Regions from separate parts of the Paenibacillus sp. sg306046 genome, predicted to be linked through region 1. Evidence: predicted binding sites of a transcription regulator. Region 1 holds the regulator's gene; the other holds the start of a gene.
The links. Region 1 encodes NrdR, which represses ribonucleotide reductase genes. Its sites were predicted from a motif close to AACACNATATATNGTGTT; they were not measured.
Positions count from the first base shown of each region.

Region 2: the regulator NrdR is predicted to act here: its motif matches at 2,219-2,236, upstream of nrdI (class Ib ribonucleoside-diphosphate reductase assembly flavoprotein NrdI).

Region 1 covers NZ_JCAMRT010000001.1:87,657-95,092, forward strand. Annotated here, with positions in the region: gene AC6ROY_RS00360 (hypothetical protein) at 142-363, shown strand; gene AC6ROY_RS00365 (type 1 glutamine amidotransferase family protein) at 1,014-1,640, opposite strand; gene AC6ROY_RS00370 (helix-turn-helix transcriptional regulator) at 1,747-2,709, opposite strand; tRNA gene AC6ROY_RS00375 (tRNA-Ala) at 2,809-2,881, opposite strand; gene nrdR (transcriptional regulator NrdR) at 2,974-3,456, opposite strand; gene AC6ROY_RS00385 (alpha/beta-type small acid-soluble spore protein) at 3,556-3,780, shown strand; gene AC6ROY_RS00390 (lytic transglycosylase domain-containing protein) at 3,894-4,475, opposite strand; gene coaE (dephospho-CoA kinase) at 4,472-5,068, opposite strand; gene AC6ROY_RS00400 (MntP/YtaF family protein) at 5,098-5,913, opposite strand; gene mutM (DNA-formamidopyrimidine glycosylase) at 6,184-7,017, opposite strand; gene polA (DNA polymerase I) at 7,042-7,436, opposite strand, start outside.
Region 2 covers NZ_JCAMRT010000008.1:124,363-131,798, forward strand. Annotated here, with positions in the region: gene fumC (class II fumarate hydratase) at 1-835, shown strand, start outside; gene AC6ROY_RS10540 (hypothetical protein) at 1,234-1,776, shown strand; gene nrdI (class Ib ribonucleoside-diphosphate reductase assembly flavoprotein NrdI) at 2,496-2,855, shown strand; gene nrdE (class 1b ribonucleoside-diphosphate reductase subunit alpha) at 2,842-4,926, shown strand; gene nrdF (class 1b ribonucleoside-diphosphate reductase subunit beta) at 4,959-5,921, shown strand; gene AC6ROY_RS10560 (low temperature requirement protein A) at 6,025-7,128, opposite strand; gene AC6ROY_RS10565 (anti-sigma factor) at 7,301-7,436, opposite strand, start outside.

The DNA.
Region 1 (7,436 bases):
CGAAATCGTGATCTGTTTGTGAATCATATAAAAGTAGCCAGTATCTACTTATACGAGAATGGTCATGAAGCATATGCCGCTTTGATACTTAGTGTATCGAGGCGGCTTTTCTATTTTCCTTGATAAAAGGAGGGGCGCTACATGTTAAAAAAAGATTACGAATCGTGGATGCAGCAGCAGATCGAGCAGGAGAAAAATCATCGAAGACGCGAATTATTGCAAAAAGGATTGCCCGAGATTTGGATACACGCAGGTTTAAAGATCTGTGCCGTAGACAAAGTTTATTATCTCTCGATGATTGGATCTTTTTGCCGATCGCATAGTTGTCGATTCGGGATGAGCCAGAATTTTGCAAGCAATTAATCTTATCGTTCCTTGCAAAGTTGCTGTCGTTCGAGGCAGATGCCCGGCTGAACTCTATTGAAGCAGAAACGGTTCGATATGCGCGCAGATTACGCAGGCCTTTTACGACGAATGAACTTGCGTCAGATCTTCGGGTTACTGATCGCTACGCACGTAATGTATTACATCGTTTGGTAGAATGGGAGCCCTTATTGGGCCAAAAATGGCCGGGAATAAATTCTAACGGAACTCAGAAGCGTTATTGATGCAGTTTAAGCGGTTGTTAACAACAAATTGCTCAAATAGCGGCGCTCAGTTCCGTTACATTGTAAGCTGGCGTATATTCGAAGAAATAAGGTCGCTCAGTTCCGTTACATTAGTCCTGCGCGCGGACGGAACCCGGGGGTCGCCCCCTGGTCAATCCATACAAAAAACGCCATCACGTAATATGATGACGTTTCTTTTTGTATGGAGCCTAGGGGGATCGAACCCCTGACCTCATCGCTGCCAGCGATGCGCTCTACCACGGATGGTCATGATAAACGTTTCATATAGGTTATCGGATCGTGCTCTGTGTTAATCTGTCACAGCTTCTCTTTCTTTAGCATAGCTATCGCGTCCGGTCTTTTGAGATTATCGCAGCTCTCCACATACCTTATAGCCCTATACTGTCATTGAACTGAATTCATTAATTCGTAGAAATATTGAGGTTCATGAGTTTTATTAAGATGATACCAAGCGTTTAATGTTTCTGGAGAAAATACATCTAGCGCTCTTAAAACATGAACAGAAAATTCTAGAGGAGCTACTCCGGAAGCAGTGATCAGTTTTTCATCGGTAACAGCAGATTCCAATTTGTAATATTTTTCGCCCGTGTAAGACTGACAAATCATTTTAAGGTACCCCAGATCATTGCTTGTATGCCAACGGGAATCTAACAACCCTGCTTGAGCAAGTCCTATGGAAGCACCGCAAATTGCCCCAAGTACGATCCCTTCCTGTAAACACATCTCGGCAATTTTTAATATGGGGTTGTGAATAGCCTCTGTCCATGTGTTTCCTCCAGGTAAAATCAGTGCATCTACGCTTGTAATGCTGCACTCACCCACTTTAATGTCAGGCGTTATTTTCAATCCACCCATTGTAGTTACTGGAGCCTTTTCGATCCCAACAGTAACGATTTTTGCTGAAGCCAGCCCCTTTCTAAAGTATCTTCCTGAGTTTAGCTCGGCCGTTAAATAACCTATTTCCCAATCGGACATGCTGTCAAAAACATAAAGATATACTGTACTTTTCATGTTGAATTTCTCCCTTTTTTTATCTATCAAGGACTACAATCCATCGGTAATCAGTGACTATTTCATTATAAAATAGCTTCACTGACATCTGCTGTCAGTGAAGCTATTAAAGTTGATAATATTCCATTAACTCTGATGCAATAGCAACAAGTCTGTCTTTCACACTCTGTGGTTCGATTATTCGAATGGATTTACCATAGGATAGGAGAAAATAAGGGACAGAATTATGAATTGATTTTTCCTCGAATAAAAAGATGGCTTGATTAGATGTTCGCTCTTTCAGATGATGCCCTAAAAACCAATGCATGCTTAGTTCATCTAACGCCTCTGTCCTGCCTTCGATAATTAAAGAAATCAACCCTTCCTTACCCACAAGATCAGGTAACAGGTTTTTCATAAAAAATTCACGGCTAGAAAAAACTTCAGGACGCTTAAATATGATTTGAGTACGCTTGATTAGTAAAATCCGATCTACCCGAAAACTTCGTATTTCATTTCTTAGGTGACAGAATGCAACAGTATACCATCTATTGTTCCAATAAACGATCCCATAAGGATCTATTACCCTTTTCTTTGGTTTCTCTTCATGGTTTGTGCGATAATCGATTTCTACAGAGAATTCCTTTTCTACAGCATGCTCCAGTTCCGCTAATATTAGCTGATCAGAAGGGCTGACCCTGCGGTTTATAACTTCAAAACCAGCTAAATGTTGGTTTAGTGTGATTTCCTGTTTATCATTCGAATACATTTTCAACTTGGATGTTGCATTCTCTAATGTCTCGCTCAAAGGGTATCCAGCTTCTTTTGCAAAAACAGCAGCATGAAGGAGTGTCTTTTTTTCTTCCATATCAAATAGCAGAGGCGCTCTGATAAAATTATTCAGCAGGCTATAGCCACCATGATGACCTGGGTCGGATACTATAGGCACTCCACTAGAACATAGTGCATCAATGTAACGATAAACTGTTCTTATATTTACTTCCAACTTCTCGGATATTTGTTTTGCAGTCCATTTCTCTCCCGAATTCAACATCCATAAAATTGCTAACATATTATCCTTTTTTGGCATAACACAACCCTCGCTCGTGTCACCATTTTAAAAATTCTACATTACCATTGACTTCAACAAAAAAAACGGCATCTCTGCCGTTTTTTTGTCAAACTTTTATGGAGCCTAGGGGGATCGAACCCCTGACCTCATCGCTGCCAGCGATGCGCTCTCCCAGCTGAGCTAAGGCCCCTTATATACAGCAATCATTTTTTCTCCATCGCTTCTTGGCGACAAAAAGAATAATACCACGCCGCCAGCTGCTTGTCAACGGGTGGCGGAAAATTAATGATTTCCGCCATCGTCGTTGACTTGATGCTTGGACAGCAGTCCGCTGAGCTCCTTCATAAACATGTTGATGTCCTTGAATTGCCGGTACACGGAGGCAAAACGAATGTACGCCACCTCATCGACCGGGTACAGCTCGGTCATGACAATTTCGCCGATCGCGCGGCTGTCTACTTCCGCTTGGGCGGTGTTGCGGACCTGCTTTTCGACCTCGGAAACGATCATCTCCAGCCGTTCGAGCGGAACCGGACGTTTCTCGCAGGCGCGAATCAGGCCGCGGAGCATTTTCTCGCGGTTGAATTCCTCGCGGCTGCCGTCTTTTTTGATGACGATCAGCGGGGTTTCTTCCACCATCTCAAAGGTCGTGAAGCGCTTGGAGCATTTCTCGCATTCACGGCGGCGGCGGATCGACTTGTCTTCATTGGCGGAACGCGAATCAAGCACCTTCGTTCCGGAGTAATCACAGAAGGGACATTTCATGGAGTTTGTTCTTCCTTTCCTTTTTCCAGAGACTCCCTTACATGAAGGTCGGTTTAACGAGCATAATAGGATTACCAACCGACAAGGAGGTGAACAGACATGGGTACAGGACAATCCCGCAGCAGCAATGCACTCGTCGTGCCGCAAGCTAACGCAGCGTTGGATCAACTGAAATACGAGGTAGCCCAGGAATTGGGGATCGCGATTCCCCAAGACGGTTACTACGGTAACATGGCCACTCGTGATACGGGTGCGATCGGTGGTCACATCACGCGCCGCTTGGTGCAAATTGCCGAGCAATCGCTTGCCGGTCAATACAAATAATACCACGTTTTAATGAAAACGAGAAGAAGTGCCGGGCATTCCTCCTTGCAAAAGGCGGCTTGTCCAGCGCTTCTTTTCGCGCGTCGTTATTCAGCAGCAGCTGAAAGCCGTCGTCAGTTCCCCCCTTGCTTCCATTCTTCCCCATATAGTTGTTTATATTTATCATAATAGTAAACAACACGCTGCACATAATGCCGGGTTTCGCCATAAGGAATGTCGCGGACGCGATCCAGTTGGCCATCCCATTGGCCTTCCTCCAGCCAGCGGCTCACTTTTCCGTGTCCGGCATTGTAGCCGGCGATCATCGCAATCTGATTGCCGCCGAATTGCTTGCTCATCCAGTTCAAGTACCAGGAGCCGAGCTGAATGCTAACCGCAGGTTGATTCAGCTGCTGGCGGTATGTATCTGTAAAGCTCGCTTTTTCAATAATCCAGGAGGACGTGTCCGGCATAAGCTGCATCAAGCCGTAAGCGCCCTTTTTCGACTGAATATCCGGCTTGTAATTCGTCTCGACCCGAATAATCGCCGCGATCAGAAACGGGTCAAGCTCATATTGCTGCGCATACCGACGAATGTCTTCCTGGTACGAAATGGGATACACGTAACGGCCAACGGCAGAGCTGCTCATGAACAAAAATACAAGAAAGGTTACCAGCAGCACCGCGAATACCCGTTTCTTGCGCCAAAATTTCATGAAAGCCCCCTTTCCTTCCAAAACCTATCAATCTGCTCTTCCGTATGCTCAAGCGAGCCTGTATTGTCGATGACGACATCCGCGCGCTCCCGTTTTTCTTCAATAGACAGCTGGGCGTTCAGGCGCTTCTCCGCCTGCTCCGTCGTCATGCCGTCTCGGGCGGTTAATCTCGCTAATTGAACCTCCCGAGGCACATAAACAACCATGACCTGCTCGACCATCGACTGCAGGCCCGATTCATACAGCAGCGGGATATCCACAACGACAAGCTGCTCCGGAAAGCGCTCCTGGTATTGCCGCATCCGCTCGCGCATCATCGCCCGAATCGGCGGATGCAGCAATGCTTCCAGATCACGCAGCGCTTCCGGGTTGCCGAATACCCGCTCCCCCAGCTTTTTGCGGTTAAGCGAGCCGTCCGGCAGCAAGAGGTCGGCGCCGAAGCGCTTGACCACTTGTGCGAGAACCGGCGTGTACGGCTCCACGACTTCGCGGGCGATCTGATCCGCATCGACGAGCAGCGCGCCCCGGCGAACGAGCATAGCCGCAACGGTGCTTTTACCGCAGGCGATCCCTCCCGTTAATCCTATATTCATATCGCGGTACTCCCTGCTTCCATTCAATTTCAAGTATGAGTAAACAATTTCATAATGCCCATAATAATAAGCACGAATCCCGGCACGACCGACAAGGAGCGCATCCATCTGACCCCGGCGAAGCGCAGCCCGACATGCAGGCCCAGCGCCAGAAACATGCCGCTGGCCAGCGCAATGACCGCTGCTGTGAGCCACGGCGTGAAGCCGAGCAGCGCGGCGCCTATGCCCGCACCGAACGCATCCAGCGACAACGCCAGACCCAGCAAGGTCGCCTCATAGGCGGAGATAATACCGGAGCGATCCATATCGGCCATCGACGGCTTGCGCAAAATTTGAATAACAAGACCGAACCGCTTCAGCTCGATATAAATGATTTCCTTGGCCGTAGCGGGCGTCAGCGTAAGCCCGTTTTCAGCAGAAGGAGCTTGCGAACCGTTGCCGGACTGATGCACGGATACGGAACCAGGACCAAAAACAGGCTTAGAACCCGGCACAGACACAGAACCAGACACCGTCTCGTCCCTGTTCCCATGTCCAGCAGCAGCGTCAGTATCATCAAGCTCGGATTCCGCTCCACGCTGGGTATAAAGCTGAACAAGCGCCCAGATGCCGATACCCATGAGAATAAGGGCGCCGATATCCTTCGCCAGCTCGGGGCTCACCCAGCCGCTCATCCACACGCCAATCTGCATGGACAAATAAATGATAAGACCAGAGCAGCAAGAAATAATTCCGACGGAAGCGATTGGAATCCGGATTTTGCGCAAGCCGTAGGTGACCCCTACGCCGAATCCGTCCAAGCTTACCGCCAAAGCCAGCAACAGTAACGAACCTACCGGCAGCATGTGCCTTTCCCTCCCAGCCCCGGGAAACGCAGCGAAAGCCTCAAATCGCGCTTAGGCGGGCAGACGCTTGTTTCCGCATTTGTCAGCGCTCAGCCTGCCCGCACATCCGCCCAGGACGGGCTGCAGGCTGGCGGCTCATGGCTTACTATATGGGAGTTCTGGGCGGATGGTGCAACGGGATGGCGACGCTGCTGCGTTAGCCCTTTGCGGCTAACCCCGGCGTTAACCTTTGCTGGAAGCCTTTTGCGGCAAAAACAGCCTGCTGTCCGGCTACGCCCCGGGCTTCTGACAGCTTGGGCAAAAATGAGTGCCGCGTCCGGCCACGACCGACTTTTCAATCGGACCGCCGCACGAATAACAAGGCTCGCCCTTTCGCCCGTACATCCGAAGCTGGTGCTGGAACATGCCCATCTCACCTTGACCGTTCACATACGATTTGATCGACGAGCCGCCAACCGCCACCGCCTCGCGCAAGGTCGTCACAATCGCTTCATGCAGCTTGGCCCATTCGGACGCAGACAGCGTCTTCGCTTCCCGCTCCGGATGAATGCAGGCCAAATAAAGCGATTCATCCACATAAATATTCCCGATGCCCACCACATATTCCTGGTTGAGCAGCAGCGGCTTGATTTTGGTCGATTTCTTCGCTAGCCGATCGCGAAACAGCTGCAGGGTGAACGCTTCGTCCAATGGCTCCAGCCCCAGCTTGACCAGCGGCTTCTCGTTTAAATCCTGGTCTTTATCGAAAATATGCATCGTGCCGAACTGCCGCACGTCTTTATACCGCAGCTCGCTGCCGTCTGTAAAGGAAAAAATGACATGGGTGTGCAGCTCGCGCGGCTCCTCTGCCGCATACACCCCATAACGCCCTTCCATCCGCAGATGGGAAACAAGCGTGTAATTATCAAACATCAGGCGGAGAAATTTTCCCCGCCGCTCCACTGATCGAATCGTCTCGCCCGCCAGCAGCGCGGCGAATACCTCGGTATCGTCCGGACGTTGAATAATACGCGGCAGCAGCACGGTCACCTTCTCCACCTGCTTGCCCACGACAAGCTGCTGCAGCGTCCGGCGGACGGTTTCTACTTCTGGCAATTCCGGCACTCCAATTCCCTTCCTTTCTGCACTTTACTTGGCTTCATACCAGTTGGCCCCGTCATCGACGTCCACCTTGAGCGGCACATCCAGCTTGAGCGCCGTCTCCATCACCTCGGCCACCATCGTTTTCATCAGGCTGACCTCCTCCTCCGGCACCTCAAGCACCAGTTCGTCATGCACCTGCAGCAGCAGACGGCTGCGGACGCCTTCGTCCGCCATCCGCTGGTCCAGCTGGACCATCGCAAGCTTGATAATGTCAGCGGCCGTCCCTTGAATGGGCGTATTCATCGCAGTACGCTCAGCGAACGAACGCAAATTAAAGTTCGAGGCTGTAATTTCCGGCAAATAGCGGCGGCGATTCAGCAAGGTCGTGACGTAGCCGTCCTTTCTGGCCATTTGGACGATATCGTCCATATATTTACGCA
Region 2 (7,436 bases), on a different contig from region 1:
GCATCTGCAGGACGCGACCCCGCTGACGCTGGGGCAGGAAATGAGCGGCTGGTGGGCGATGCTTGACAAAACCGAGCGGATGATCCGCCAAAGCATGGAGACGATGCACGAGCTGGCGATCGGCGGCACCGCCGTTGGCACCGGGCTGAACGCGCATCCGCAGTTCGGCGATACGACAGCGGCCGAGATTGCCCGTGAAACCGGCATTCCGTTCGTGTCGGCTGACAATAAGTTCCACGGACTGACCAGCCATGACCAGATCGTTTATACGCACGGCGCTTTGAAGGCGCTGGCGGCCGATCTGATGAAAATTGCCAATGATGTCCGTTGGCTTGCGAGCGGCCCGCGCAGCGGCATCGGCGAGCTGACGATTCCGGAAAATGAGCCGGGCAGCTCGATCATGCCGGGCAAGGTGAATCCGACTCAAAGCGAAGCGATGACGATGGTCGCATGCCAGGTGATGGGCAATGACGCGGCGATTGGCTTCGCGGCGAGTCAGGGCAATTTTGAGCTGAACGTGTTCAAGCCGGTTATTATTCATAATTTCCTGCAGTCCGTGCGGCTGCTGGCGGACGCGATGAACTCGTTCAACGAGCATTGCGCGGTCGGCATCGAACCGAACCACGCGGTCATTACGCGGCATCTGGAGCAGTCGCTGATGCTGGTCACGGCGTTGAACCCTCATATTGGATATGAGAGGGCGGCTTCCATCGCCAAAACGGCGCACAAGGAAGGCTTGACGCTGAAGGAAGCGGCCGTACGCAGCGGCTATTTGACCGCCGAGCGGTTCGATGAGGTCGTCAAGCCGGAGGATATGATTCATCCCAAGGCATAGTGGGTAACTATGGGATAGCTCCCGGGATTTCATGAGAGAGGCGCTTCCGATCCCTGTGAAGGGGAGGAGGCGTCTTTTTGTATACCCGCCCCATACATCGTTTAAAGCGCAGTGGCCCTGCCTATCATCTGCACAGCGGCACGGTGTATTTGCTAATCCGGCATCATGGACCGGCTTGCTCCTTTCATTAATAGGGCAGGCCATCCGGGCGTATAAGCCGGAGATCATCGTTCCAAAGCGCCGCTGGCCCGAGCATTCTCGTTCTTCCCGTGCTCAGTCTGACCGCGTATCGTCGGTTGCCTTGCTTTGGCAGGCTGTGGTAAGATGATCTCGTTATTTAGTACAATGTATTATAAAAAATCACGATTTACGTAGCCGGAGAAGGAAGGGATAATCGGATGATTGCTGCGCTTATTATCAGTTGTGAAATTGGATTCTGGGTATGTGTGGCCGCAGGCTTGTTTGCACGGTACGTGTGGCGGAAGCAGGGTCTTGGCATGGTGCTGTTGGCCTGCTCGCCGCTGATTGATCTGCTGCTGCTGGCTGTGACCGCTGTCGATCTGCAGCGTGGCGCGGCAGCCAACTGGTCGCATGCGCTGGCGGCCATTTATGTAGCCGTGTCCGTCGTGTACGGACACCGGATGATCCGCTGGGCCGACGCCCGGTTTGCGCACCGCTTTGCCGGGGGGCCCCGGCCGCTGCGCGCGCCTCGCTTTGGAGCGGCCCACGCCAGCCGTGAACGGCGGATGTGGCTGCTGCATGCGCTGGCGTGGGCGCTGGGCAGCGCGATCCTTTATGGATTGATTCTCTGGACGGGCGATGCGGCGCGGACGGACAGCCTGCGGCAGACGATTCGTCTGTGGGGGCTGATAGTCGGCATAGATTTCCTGATCAGCTTCAGCTATACGTTATGGCCGCGCAAGGAGAAAGCGCGCGCTTGACAGAACGGCGCCATCCACAGGCCGCGTCGAACTTGGCCGGGGTTTCCAGAGCGGGCGGGGTCAGCGGGCGTATCTGTGCGGCGAGGAGGGGCGAAGAGGCTCGGGGTGCACTTGCGGTTCCGAGTGCTGGGACGATCCGAAGCGGCTCGACATGCACTTGAGGTTCCGAGTGGCGGGACGATCCGAAGCACCCTTCGAGCAGTCGTTTCGGCGCAGCTGGGTCTGTCCACAGTCGGCAAAAAAAATACGCAAAACGGATAGGTCTTTGGATGGAAAATTTATAGCTTTACGGCTGCCGGATGATGTCGGGCCGTCGTGCAAGAAGCCGCCTGCCAAGCGGCTTCTTGCCGTTTTCAATCGTTTTCAACGCGTAATTTCAAGGGTCTGCGGGCCGCAAACTGTCCCGATTTGTCGATAAGTTTCACGTTGACAACCAGCGCCAGACACTATATATTGATATAAGTTTGTTTCGGATATCTACATATGGGTTAAATCGTCCATATCCTACATATGCGTCCTACCAGAGAGGCTGCAGAACGGCGTCTCGCAAGCGAGACACGAGCGCGATATCCGACATATTCGGAGCAGGGCTGTCGGCCCTCTCGACGCCCGCTGCGAAGCGACAGCGCCGGTTTCATACGGCGGGCTTGCCGCACGCTTCCGAATACATAGCTGCCGGCTTCGGCCGACGGGAGATTTTAGACAGGGGGATACCTCTTATGCTGGTTGTATACGATTCGAAAACAGGCAACGTGCGGCGGTTTATCCGCAAGCTGAATGTGCGCTCCGTGCAAATTGAGGACAGCCTGATCACACGCGAGCCGTTTGTGCTTGTCACCTATACGACGGGCTTCGGTCAAGTGCCTGATCGCGTAGCCGCCTTCCTGGAGCACAATGCGGAATACATACAAGGCGTAGCCGCCAGCGGCAACCGCAATTGGGGGACAAGCTTTGCGATCAGCGCCGACAAAATCGCCGCCGCCTACCAGGTGCCGATTTTGGCCAAGTTCGAGCTCGCGGGCACACAGCGGGATGTGCAACAATTTATGATGGGAGTGGACAACGTTGCGGCATATTGAACTCAATAACCTTCTGATGCAACGGGGGGCCGACGGATTTTTTCAGTTGGACAAGGACAGAGAAGCGGTACAATCGTTTATGGACGAGGTGTATGCGAAAAGCCTGTCGTTCGACAACCACCTGGCCAAGGTGCGCTACATGATTGAACAGGATTACTATGAGGACGTATTTGCGCACTATTCGCCTTCCGAGGTGGAGAGCGTGTACCGCATCACGCATGAGTACGGCTTCGAGTTTCCTTCCTATATGGCCGCTTCCAAGTTTTATACGGACTACGCGGTGAAAAGCAATGATCGCTCCGTTTACCTGGAGCATTACCCGGACCGGGTCGCGATTGTGGCGCTGTATCTGGGACACGGACGGTTTGACGTTGCGTGTACGCTCGCTTCCTCGATGATGGAGCAGCGGCTGCAGCCGGCGACGCCGACCTTCCTGAACGCAGGCAAAAGCCGCCGGGGCGAAATGGTATCCTGCTTCCTGCTGGAGATGGATGATGCGCTCAACTCGATCAACTACGTGCTGGCGACCTGCATGCAGCTGTCCAAAATCGGCGGCGGCGTAGCTGTCAATTTGTCCAAGCTGCGCGGGCGCGGCGAGCCGATCAAGGGCGTCGAGGGCGCAGCCAAGGGCATTATGCCGGTGCTCAAGCTGATGGAGGACGCGTTTTCCTATGCCGATCAGATGGGACAGCGCAAAGGCTCCGGCGCGGCGTACTACAACATTTTCGGCTGGGACCTGATGGAGTTTCTCGACAGCAAAAAAATCAACGCCGACGAAAAAACGCGGCTGCAGACGTTGTCCATCGGCCTGATCGTGCCGAACCGCTTCTACAAGCTGGCGGAGGACAATGAACCGCTGCATGTGTTTGCGCCATTTACCGTCTACAAGGCGTACGGCCGACATCTGGACGATATGGACCTTGATGAGATGTACGATACGCTGCTGGCGGATGACCGGGTGCGCAAGAAGGTGGTTATGAGCGCGCGCGACATGCTGGTGAAAATCGCGGCGATCCAGCTTGAATCCGGCTATCCGTACATCATGAACCGCAGCAATGCCAACAAGGCGCATGCGTTGAACGGCATCGGCAACATCAAGATGTCCAACCTGTGCACGGAAATTTTCCAGCTGCAGGAAACGTCGACGATCGGCGATTACGGCTATGGCGACCAGATTCGTCGTGACATCTGCTGCAACCTCGCTTCGCTGAACATTGTGAATGTGATGGAGCGCCGTAAGGTGCGCGAGTCGGTGCACGAGGGCATCGTGGCGCTGACGTCGGTCAGCGATATGACCGAGGTCGGCAATGCGCCGGGCGTCGCCAAGGCGAACCGCGAGCTGCATGCGGTCGGTCTTGGAGCGATGAACCTGCACGGTTATTTGGCGAAAAACCGGATCGCCTACGACAGCGCGGAGGCTCGTGATTTTGCCGGCGCGTTTTTCATGATGATGAACTATTATTCCCTGGAGAAAAGCGCGCAAATCGCGCGTGAAACGGGCAGAACGTTCGACGGCTTCGAGCTGTCGGATTATGCGAGCGGGGTTTACTTCGACCGGTATGTGACGACGGATTACACGCCGAAGACGGACAAGGTCAAGCAGCTGTTCGAGGGCATCCATGTACCGACGACGGACGACTGGCGGGCGCTTGGCGAGCAGGTGAAACGCGACGGGCTGTACCATGCCTACCGTCTGGCGATTGCGCCGACGCAAAGCATTTCGTATATCCAAAACGCGACCAGCAGCGTCATGCCGATTGTGGAGCAAATCGAAACGCGCACCTACGCAAACTCGACAACGTATTATCCAATGCCGTATATGGACCGCAACAATGTGTTCTATTATAAGTCGGCTTACCAGACAGACCAGTTCAAGGTGCTGGACCTGATCGCCGAAATCCAGTCGCATATCGACCAGGGCGTTTCTACCGTGCTGCACGTGAACAGCGACGTGACGACACGCCAGCTGGCGCGCTACTATATTTACGCGGCCCGCAAAGGCCTCAAATCGTTGTATTACACCCGAACGAACCGGCTGTCGGTTGAGGAATGCCTGAGCTGCTCGGTTTAACGCATAAGATACAGAAAGGGGCGCCTGCAAGGATGAGCGTCTTCAAAGCCGTAAATTGGAACAGACCCGACGATGATTTCTCCATCACGTTCTGGAACCAGAACCTGATGCAGTTTTGGACCGATGAGGAGATTCCGTTGTCTGATGATAAAATGTCCTGGATTACGCTAAGCGCGGAGCAACGGGATACGTACAAAAAGGTGCTGGGCGGGCTGACGCTGCTCGATACGGTGCAGGGCGGAATCGGTATGCCCAAGCTGCTGGAGCATGTCGAAGGGCTGCAGCGCAAAGCGGTGCTTGGCTTCATGGGTATGATGGAGCAAATTCACGCGAAGTCGTACAGCAGCATTTTCACGACGCTGGCGACGACGGAGGAAATCGACGAGGTGTTCCGCTGGGTGGAGCAAAACCCGCATCTGCAGCTCAAGGCGGAGACGATTTCGCAATATTACCAAAGCATTGAGACGCCCAAAGGGCTGTACCTGGCGATGGCCGCTTCCGTGCTGCTGGAAAGCTACCTGTTTTATAGCGGATTTTTTTACCCGCTGTATTTGGCGGGGCAGGGGAAAATGACGAGCAGCGGCGAGATCATCGACCTTATTTTGCGCGACGAAAGTATTCATGGCCTGTACGTCGGCGTGCTGGCGCAGGAGGTGTACGCCGGCTTGTCCGAGGACGAGCAGGATGAGGCGCTGGAGACGCTGCAAGGGCTGCTGCGTTATTTGCATGCGAACGAGGAGCAGTATACGGAGCAGCTGTATGCGCCGATCGGTTTGGCTGAGGATGTCAAGGTGTTTCTGCGCTATAACGCCAATAAGGCGATGATGAACCTCGGGCAGGAGCCGCTGTTTGACGAAGAAGACATCAACCCGATCGTGCTGAACGGAATCAGCACCCGGACGAAGCAGCATGACTTTTTCTCGAAAAAAGGCAATGGTTACGTACGCACGCTTCATATGGAAGCTTTGACCGATGATGATTTCCGATTCGATTAAGCAGTTCGTGTTCCTATTATATAGAAGAAAACCCCTGCCTGAACTGGGCGGGGGCTTTTTCGTGAGCGCATGGGCGGCTCGGGAGCGATTCCCGAAACGCGGATCAAGCTGTCGCCCGGGCGAACACGATGAAAAATACCATGATTTCCGCCAGGATGACGGTTGGCGACACTTGGACGAGCAAATCGAGTACAAACAAGGCTGCAAGCAGCGCGGTCAAGGACACAACGACTTGCCGACTCGTGCGGAAGTGGCTGAACTTGTAGCGATGGAACACCAGCATCACCGACAGGAAGTAAATCAGCACCGAAGCAAACGTAAAGATGAGCAGCGGCGTATATGGCAATTGCTCCTTATACAACAGCTGAATCGAGGCGGCGATCATGCTGAGCGAGAAAAAGACAAACAGATGCCCATAGATGATCGTCTGTCCTGCGGTCTGCTTCGACTTGTCCACCCGTTTCTCGACATTTTCGAAGTATTGCCACCAGATCGCGATGACCAACATAAAAGCCAGCGCGGCGAATACGATGGAGGAAGCTGTGAACCGATCCGTCTGGAGAATGGCCAGCATGCTGATCAGCGATTCCCCGAGTAAAATAAGCGTAAACAGCGCAAAACGCTCCAGCACATGCGCCGTATGAAGCGGAGTGACGATCAGCTTGCGGCGGCCGATCAGCGGCACGGCAATATCGACGGCAATCCCGGCGTACAAAATCGCATAACGCAGCCATGAATCAGCCAGCAAGGAGCTGGCGGAAATTGCGATCCCAATCCAGAAGAACGTTCCGAAAAACCGGGCCGTATCTTGACGATGGCCGGTTTCGGTTCGCGCAGTTAGCGCATACTGAATGGCGGTCAAGCAGCGCAGGCCGATATAGCCGGTTAAAAAGGGGGCATAATTCGCATCAAAATCGGCATCCAGACTGGCGGTCATAATGAGCACGAAAAACAGCTCCAGCGCCATAAATACTCGCTGCACCGTCGAATCGCGGCCATACCGGTTGTTGTAGACGGATTGTCCGACCCAGGCCCACCAGATCGGGACAAAAATCAGCAGGAAGGTGCCGAGCTGAGGCAGCGACAGATGACCGTCATGCTCCAGATGCAATAAGACATGGGTGGCTTTGGAAACGGCTGCTACAAATAGCAGATCGTAAAACAGCTCAAGCCACGTTACCTTTTTTTCAAAGCCGTGTTCAGACATAAGTACATTCCTTTCTCCAACGATTCTCCGCCTTCATTGTACAGGTTTTCCGCTCGTCTGTCTGCGTGCAATTCGAACCGGCTTCAACACAGAAAAACAGGGCTGCCCTCCAGGCCGCAAGATGACCAGGAAAGACAGCCCTTCATGTATTGGGGAAATAGCTAAAACCAGTTTAACTAGCTCGGAACATCTGAGGTCCTCTCGGCTGATCTCCCCCAGCGTTCGGTTCTAAGGTGATTTTAATCGAGTTTAATGGTAAGGTTTGATTTGTCAAAGGGACAGACAGCACAGCGATTCCCTGCTTATTG